2 regions of the Pseudomonas sp. NPDC089401 genome follow, and region 2 is predicted to be linked to the other one. Evidence: riboswitches for the same ligand, from Rfam matches in the RefSeq annotation. Region 2 holds a riboswitch; the other holds the start of a gene.
The links. A riboswitch is a leader RNA that binds a small molecule or an ion and turns the genes downstream of it on or off. The one in region 2 is predicted to bind cobalamin.

Region 1: another riboswitch for cobalamin. It lies ahead of cobW (cobalamin biosynthesis protein CobW); the one in region 2 lies ahead of ACIP21_RS10155 (TonB-dependent receptor).

The regions. Positions count from the first base shown of each region.
Region 1 covers NZ_JBIVIA010000013.1:72,265-75,662, forward strand. The annotation lists gene cobN (cobaltochelatase subunit CobN) at 1-255, opposite strand, end outside; gene cobW (cobalamin biosynthesis protein CobW) at 259-1,326, opposite strand; cobalamin riboswitch at 1,426-1,640, opposite strand; cobalamin riboswitch at 1,742-1,967, shown strand; gene ACIP21_RS24575 (CbtB domain-containing protein) at 2,066-2,251, shown strand; gene ACIP21_RS24580 (CbtA family protein) at 2,260-2,952, shown strand; gene ACIP21_RS24585 (cobalamin biosynthesis protein) at 2,952-3,362, shown strand; gene cobM (precorrin-4 C(11)-methyltransferase) at 3,392-3,398, shown strand, end outside.
Region 2 covers NZ_JBIVIA010000003.1:608,325-611,722, forward strand. The annotation lists gene ACIP21_RS10145 (GNAT family N-acetyltransferase) at 1-255, shown strand, start outside; gene ACIP21_RS10150 (outer membrane beta-barrel protein) at 379-1,125, opposite strand; cobalamin riboswitch at 1,299-1,505, shown strand; gene ACIP21_RS10155 (TonB-dependent receptor) at 1,614-3,398, shown strand, end outside.

The sequences.
Region 1 (3,398 bases), on a different contig from region 2:
CGACACCAGGATCACCTTGGCATGGCGCAGCACCTCATCGACGTAGAGGTCGACCGAGGCGTGGTTCTGCACCTGCATCGGGTTGGCCAGGCGCAGGCTGGGGTAGTCGTCCGGCAGTAGCTCGGCGGTTTCGGCGAGCAACGCCAGGTGCGAGTCGCCGCTGCAGAGAATCACCAGCTCGGCGGGTGTCTGGCCGAGGTCGGCGATGCTGTCGTCCGGCACGAAGCCGCCGGGCTGGGTCCGCAGCAGGTGCATGGATCAGGCGCCCAGGGTCTGGCGCAGGCGCGCCTCCAGCTGTGCAGCGTCGAGGTCCTGGCCGATCAGCACCAGGCGGGTGATGCGCGGCTCGTCGGCGCGCCAGGCGCGGTCGAAGTGCTTGTCGAAACGGCTGCCCACCCCTTGCACCAGCAGGCGCATCGGCTTGCCGGGGATGGCGGCGAAGCCCTTGGCACGGAGGATGCCGAATTCGCTCACCAGCTGGGTCAGGGCGTCGAGCAACAGGCTTTCTTCGGCCTCAGGCAGGTCGATCGAGATGGAGTCGAAGGCGTCGTGATCATGGTCATCGTGATCGTCGCCGTCGTGGTGGGAATCATGGTGGGTACGGCGGCCATCGATATGCGCCTCGGACTCGGCGCCCACGCCCAGCAGCACCTCCAGCGGCAGGCGGCCACTGCTGGCCTCGATCACCTTGACCGCCGGCGGCAGTTCTTCGGCGACTTCGCTGCGGACCTTGGCCAGGCCCGCGGCATCGATCAGGTCGGCCTTGTTCAGCACCACCAGGTCAGCACTGGCCAGTTGGTCGGCGAACAGCTCGTGCAGCGGCGATTCGTGGTCCAGGTTGGGGTCGAGCTTGCGTTGCGCGTCGACCTGCTCCGGGTAGGCGGCGAAGGTGCCGGCGGCCACGGCCGGGCTGTCGACCACGGTGATCACCGCGTCAACCGTGCAGGCATTGCGGATTTCCGGCCACTGGAAGGCTTGCACCAGGGGTTTGGGCAGGGCCAGGCCGCTGGTTTCGATGAGGATGTGGTCGAGGTCGCCACGGCGGGCCACCAGCTCGCGCATGACCGGGAAGAACTCTTCCTGCACGGTGCAGCACAGGCAGCCGTTGGCCAACTCGTAGACGCGGCCGCTGGCTTCTTCCTCGGTGCAGCCGATGCTGCACTGCTTGAGGATCTCGCCATCGATGCCCAGTTCGCCGAACTCGTTGACGATGACCGCGATGCGGCGGCCCTGGGCGTTGTCGAGCATGTGGCGGAGCAAGGTGGTCTTGCCCGAGCCGAGGAAGCCGGTAACGATGGTGACGGGGAGCTTGGCCAGTGTTTTCATGTCGCGTTGCCCTTGGCAGGTTGGCGCGGGCATGCGGGACGAGAGCCGCAGGCCTTGCCAGCCGGGCTCGTTCGCCACCGGATCACCCCGCCCGGTTGAAAGTCGAAAGCGTGACGAGGCAGGTCTCCTGGCTTGCACCGTTCCAGCGCCGCTGTCCGGGACAGGGCCTGGCGGGATGACGCCTTCCCGCGCCTTGGCGCAGTGGCTGTGTCGATCCGTTGCCGGTGCCTACAGTTGCGGGGGCAGCCGCGGCTTGAACCGCGTTCCCGTCTTAGCTTCGGCGTGGCCGAAGAACCTCGAAGCGGCAAGGCTACGCGGGGGGGCGCGGGTGGTCAACTGGCGGATGGGCGTGAGAGCTGCCAGAGGTCCGTCACCCTTGCAGCAACCAATTGACGCCTCCCCCGCCCCGTGCTCTCCTTACGCCTTGCGTCCAGGTGCCCCCATCGGGGGTGAAACGGGAAACCGGTGCGCCGCAGGCCCTCTCCAAGGGCCGGGCCAATCCGGTGCTGCCCCCGCAACGGTAAGCGAGCGAAGCGTCAAGACCACTGTGCCACGTCGTCCGGCATGGGAAGGTGACGCTTGCCAAGGAGCCCTGCTCTTCCTCGCAAGCCCGGAGACCGGCCTGACGTTCATGAACACCCCGCGGTGGGCGGGCGCTGTCGCATTCCCTCGGGCGCATTGCGCCCGGGAATGTCGCGCCTGTCCGTTGCCATCACACAACAAAGCAGAGGATCGCGTCATGCCCGTCACCAGTGCCAAACACAGCATCGCCACCCCCGTCACCCTCAGCCAGCGCCTGGTCATCGCCGTCGGCGCCAGCCTGCTCGGCCTTTGCCTGGTGTACTTCGCCGGCTTCTCGCACATCGAGGCGGTGCACAACGCCGCCCACGATACCCGTCACAGCGCCGCGTTCCCCTGCCACTGAGGCCTGCCATGATCACCCGTATCGCCCGCACTGCCGGGTTCAGCGGCCTGCTCGCCGCGCTGCTGTTGACCCTGCTGCAGAGCTTCTGGGTCGCGCCGCTTATCCTCCAGGCAGAAACCTACGAATCGGCCGCGCCTGCCGCCGAGCACCACGACCATGCCGGCGAAGCCGGCGCCGCCCATGAGCACAGCGCCGAAGCCTGGTCGCCGGAAGACGGCTGGCAGCGCGTCCTCTCGACCACGGGCGGGAACCTGGTCGTCGCCGTCGGTTTCGCCCTGATCCTCGCCGCCCTCTACAGCCTGCGCGAACCCGGCCGAGTCAGCACCGGCGCGCTCTGGGGCCTGGCGGGCTTCGCCGTGTTCTGCCTGGCGCCGACCCTGGGCTTGCCACCGGAGTTGCCTGGCACTGCCGCCGCCGACCTCGGCCAGCGCCAGGCCTGGTGGATCGGCACCGCCGCCGCCACCGCACTAGGCCTGGCCTTGCTGGTGTTCGCTCGCCACTGGCTGCTCAAGGTTGTTGGCGCAGTGCTGCTGGTTGTGCCGCACGTGATCGGCGCGCCGCAACCTGAAGTGCACGAGAGCCTGGCACCCGAAGCCCTGGAAACCCAGTTCAAGGTCGCCTCGTGGCTGACCAACGCCGCCTTCTGGCTGGCCCTGGGCCTGCTGAGCGCCTGGCTGTATCGTCGCTCCAGCCACGCCTGATGCCGCACGCCCACCTGCAACCGGCGCTGTACGCCGGTTTCGGTTGCCGCCGGGGCTGCTCGGTCGACGAACTTGCCAGCCTCCTGCAGCAGTCCTTGGCCTGCCAAGGCCTGCCGCTGGCTGCCGTGCAAGGCGTCGCCAGCATCAGCCTGAAAGCCGATGAGCCTGGCTTGCGCCTGCTGGCCGAGCGCCTCGGCGTGCCGCTGGTGCTGTTCGACGCCGCCCTGTTGCAGGTATTCGAGCCCCACCTGAGCCATCGTTCCGCGACCGCCTTTGCCCATTGTGGCTGCTGGGGCGTCGCCGAAAGCTGCGCACTCGCCCTGAGCGAACGCCTGCAAGGCAGCGCAAGGCTGGCGGTACCCCGACGTGCGACATCACGTGCGACCCTCGCCCTGGCCTGCGCCGTATAATCGCTTTCTTCTCGCCCCAAGGATTCACCATGACGG
Region 2 (3,398 bases):
CGCCAGGAAGGCTTCCTGGCATTGCAGTTCAATTCGGTGGTGGCCTGCAACGAAGTGGCGGTGGCGCTGTGGCACAAGCTGGGCTTCGAGACCGTCGGCCGCCTGCCCAAGGCCTACCGCCATGCCCGCCTGGGGCTGGTCGATTGCCTGGTGATGTACAAGTGGCTGGCCGATGAGCCGGTGGTGGAAAAGCCGCCGCTGCTGATCGGGCGCAAGAACATCGAGGCCCGGGTGTCGCGGCGTCGTGGGCGTTAGCCTGTGAGGGCCCTTTCGCGGGTAAACCCGCTCCCACAGGATTCCCACCAAGCCTGAGGGCAGTGCAGAACCTGTGGGAGCGGGTTCACCCGCGAAGAGGCCGGTGAGGTCTATGCATCAGCCTCAGAACGCCAGGCCCACCTTGAAACCGAACTCGTCACGCTTGAGCTTGGTGTTGTCGGCCACTGGCGAATCCTCATCGAGCTTGTACTCGGTACGGGTGTAATACACCCCCGCCTGCACCGGCATGCCGCCCTGCTGGTTCATCAGCAAGGTCACCTCGGCATACGGATTGGTGCGGTCCTTCATGTCCACGCTGTCGCTGCCGAAATCATCCACCTTAAGCCGCGCACGGCCATCGATGGTGTGCCGGGCACCCACTTCCACACGCAGGGTCGAGGCATCGAACTGGTGGTTGTAGCCCAGCGCCGCCTTGGCGAACGGCGACTTGTAGGTGAGCCTGGTATCCAGGTCGTTGATCTCGGGCTCGAAGCGTGTCCAGCTGTAGCCACCGCCGACGATCACATCGACGAAGTTGCGCGCATCCAGCGCCGCGCGCCAGCCCAGGTCGAGGTCGGCCTGGGCCTCCTTGAGCTTGTTGTCGTTCTTCTTGCCGTACTTGGCCTCGGCGCCGATCTGGTAGATGAAGCCGGACTCGGCCGTCAGCTTGTTGCCGAAGGTGGCGAACACGCCGCCTTGGCCGAGGTGTTCCTTGTCGCTTTCGCTACCGCCCTCGAACTTGAATTTGTCGTAGGCACCCAGCAGGCCGACGCTGAACAGCGGGTCCGGGCTGGGGGCGGCGGTGGCCAGCAGCGGGCTGCCGAGCAGGGCGAACAGGCAGGTGTGGCGAAGCAGGTGGCGAGCGGGCATGCGTGCGGTCTCCATGACAGGAATACGAATGACGAACGTTCGGTTCGAGATTCGGGCTGTCGGGAAAGTTCGAAAAAAAATCGATACAAGCGCACAACCTCATGATTCACCAAGTCGTCTTCCCGCGCAGGTGCCCCTTGATCACGATTTGACGTACCGCCCGTTCAATGGTCAGATGCACGCCAGTTTCAGGTGCCCTGCGCCGCCGCGCGCAGGGTGAAACGGGAAGCCGGTGCGTCTTTTCGCAAGACAAGTCCGGCGCTGCCCCCGCAACGGTAAGCGAGCGATGCCTTCGACACACCACTGTGCGCCAGCATGGGAAGGTGAAGGCCTCATGACCCTCGCAAGCCCGGAGACCGGCCTGAAGCCTCACTTGGCAACCCGCGGTGGGCGGGCGCAGGCCGGTATCCGTGCGCGCGCCTGCGTGCGCGGTTCGCCTTTGCGTGTTTTCCACCGGGATCCATTCTTTCCTGCAGCAGTGGAACGACATGTCCCGATTCATCCAGCTTCACCCCCTGGCGGCCTGCCTGGCCGTCGCACTCCCAGCCCTCGCCGACGATCAAGCGATTGCCCTGCCCTCCACGGCCATCACCGGCCAGCATGACCAACAACGCATCGACCTGGCCACGCCGACCGAGGCCGGCTCACGGCTGAACCTCAGCGCCCTGGAAACCCCGGCCAGTACCAGCAGCATCACCGCGGCAGAGATCGAGCAGCGCAACAACCTCACGGTACAGGACGCGGTGACCCGCTCCCCGGGCATCACCTTCATCGGCAACCCAGGCGACGGCGGCACCGGCCTGTCGGCACGCGGCTTCACCGGCCACGGCTCGGTGATGACCCTGTTCGACGGCGCGCGCCTGTACACCGGCGCCGGCACCCAGACCTTCCCGACCGACCCGTGGATGGTCGAGCGCATCGACGTGATCCGCGGCCCGGCCTCGGTGCTTTATGGCGAAGGCGCCACCGGCGCGGTGGTCAACGTGGTGCCGAAAAAGCCGTTTGCAGGCGACATCCGCAACCACCTGCGCCTGGGCTACGGTTCGTGGGACCGCCAGCAGCTGGGCCTGGACAGTGGCGGCAGCCTCAGCGAGCGCCTGAGTTACCGCCTGACCCTCGACCAGCAAGCCGGCAACGGCTGGGTCGACCGCACCGATTCGCGCAGCCTGGCCCTGAGCGCCGCGCTGCGCTTCGATGCCAGCGACGACCTGAGCTTCACCCTCGCCCATGAGCGCGGTGATGCCCAGCCGGCCAACTACTACGGCACGCCGCTGATCGACGGCGAGTACCGCAGCAGCCTGCGCAAGAAGAACTACAACATCCACAACGATATCCAGCGCTACCACGACGAGTGGACCCGTTTCACCACCGACTGGGCGATCAACGACCAGCTCAGCGCCAGCAACCAGCTGTACTACATCAAGAGCCGTCGCCACTGGCGCAACGCCGAGAACTACAGCTGGGATGCCGACCGCGAACAGCTGGAGCGCCAGAGTTTCCTGGAGATCCGCCACAACCAGGAGCAGATCGGCGACCGCCAGACCTTCACCTTCGACCACAGCCTGCTGGGCATGGCGAGCAAGACCCTGGTCGGTGTCGAGTACAACAAGGTACGTTTCAACGTCGACAGCAACCGGCCCTACAACGACGTGGGCGGCGACTACATCGACCCGTGGCAGCCGACCCCGGGCGGGTTCCACAGTGACTCGCCGACCCGCCCGCAGACGCTGTCGACCACCCACACCTTCGCCCTGTTCGCCGAGAACCGCCTGCAACTGACCGAGCGTCTGTCGCTGGTGACCGGGGTGCGCCGCGACCAGAACCACATCGACCGCGACAACCTCATCGACGGCAGCCGCAGCGACCGCAGCCTGCAAGGCGGCAACTGGCGCGCCGGGCTGGTGTTCGCGGTCAATGACGAGCTGTCGCTGTACGGCCAGTACGCCACCAGCGAGGACGGCGTGGACAACCTGGTCAGCCTCAGCCCGACGGCGATGCACTACGACCTGACCGAAGCGAAGCAGACCGAGCTGGGCCTCAAGCAGCGCTTCTGGGACGGCCGTGGCGAGTGGACCCTGGCGGCGTTCCATATCGTCAAGAAGAAACTGCTGGTGGATGACCCGATCACCCACGAGGCGCAGCAGGCCGGGCAGCAGACCTCCGATGGCCTGGAAGCGTCGCTGGAGCTGGCGTTGCCGCACCAGTGGCAGGTGTCGGCCAATGCCTCGCTGGTGCGGGCCAGGTACGACGATTTCGACGAGGTGGTCGGTGAT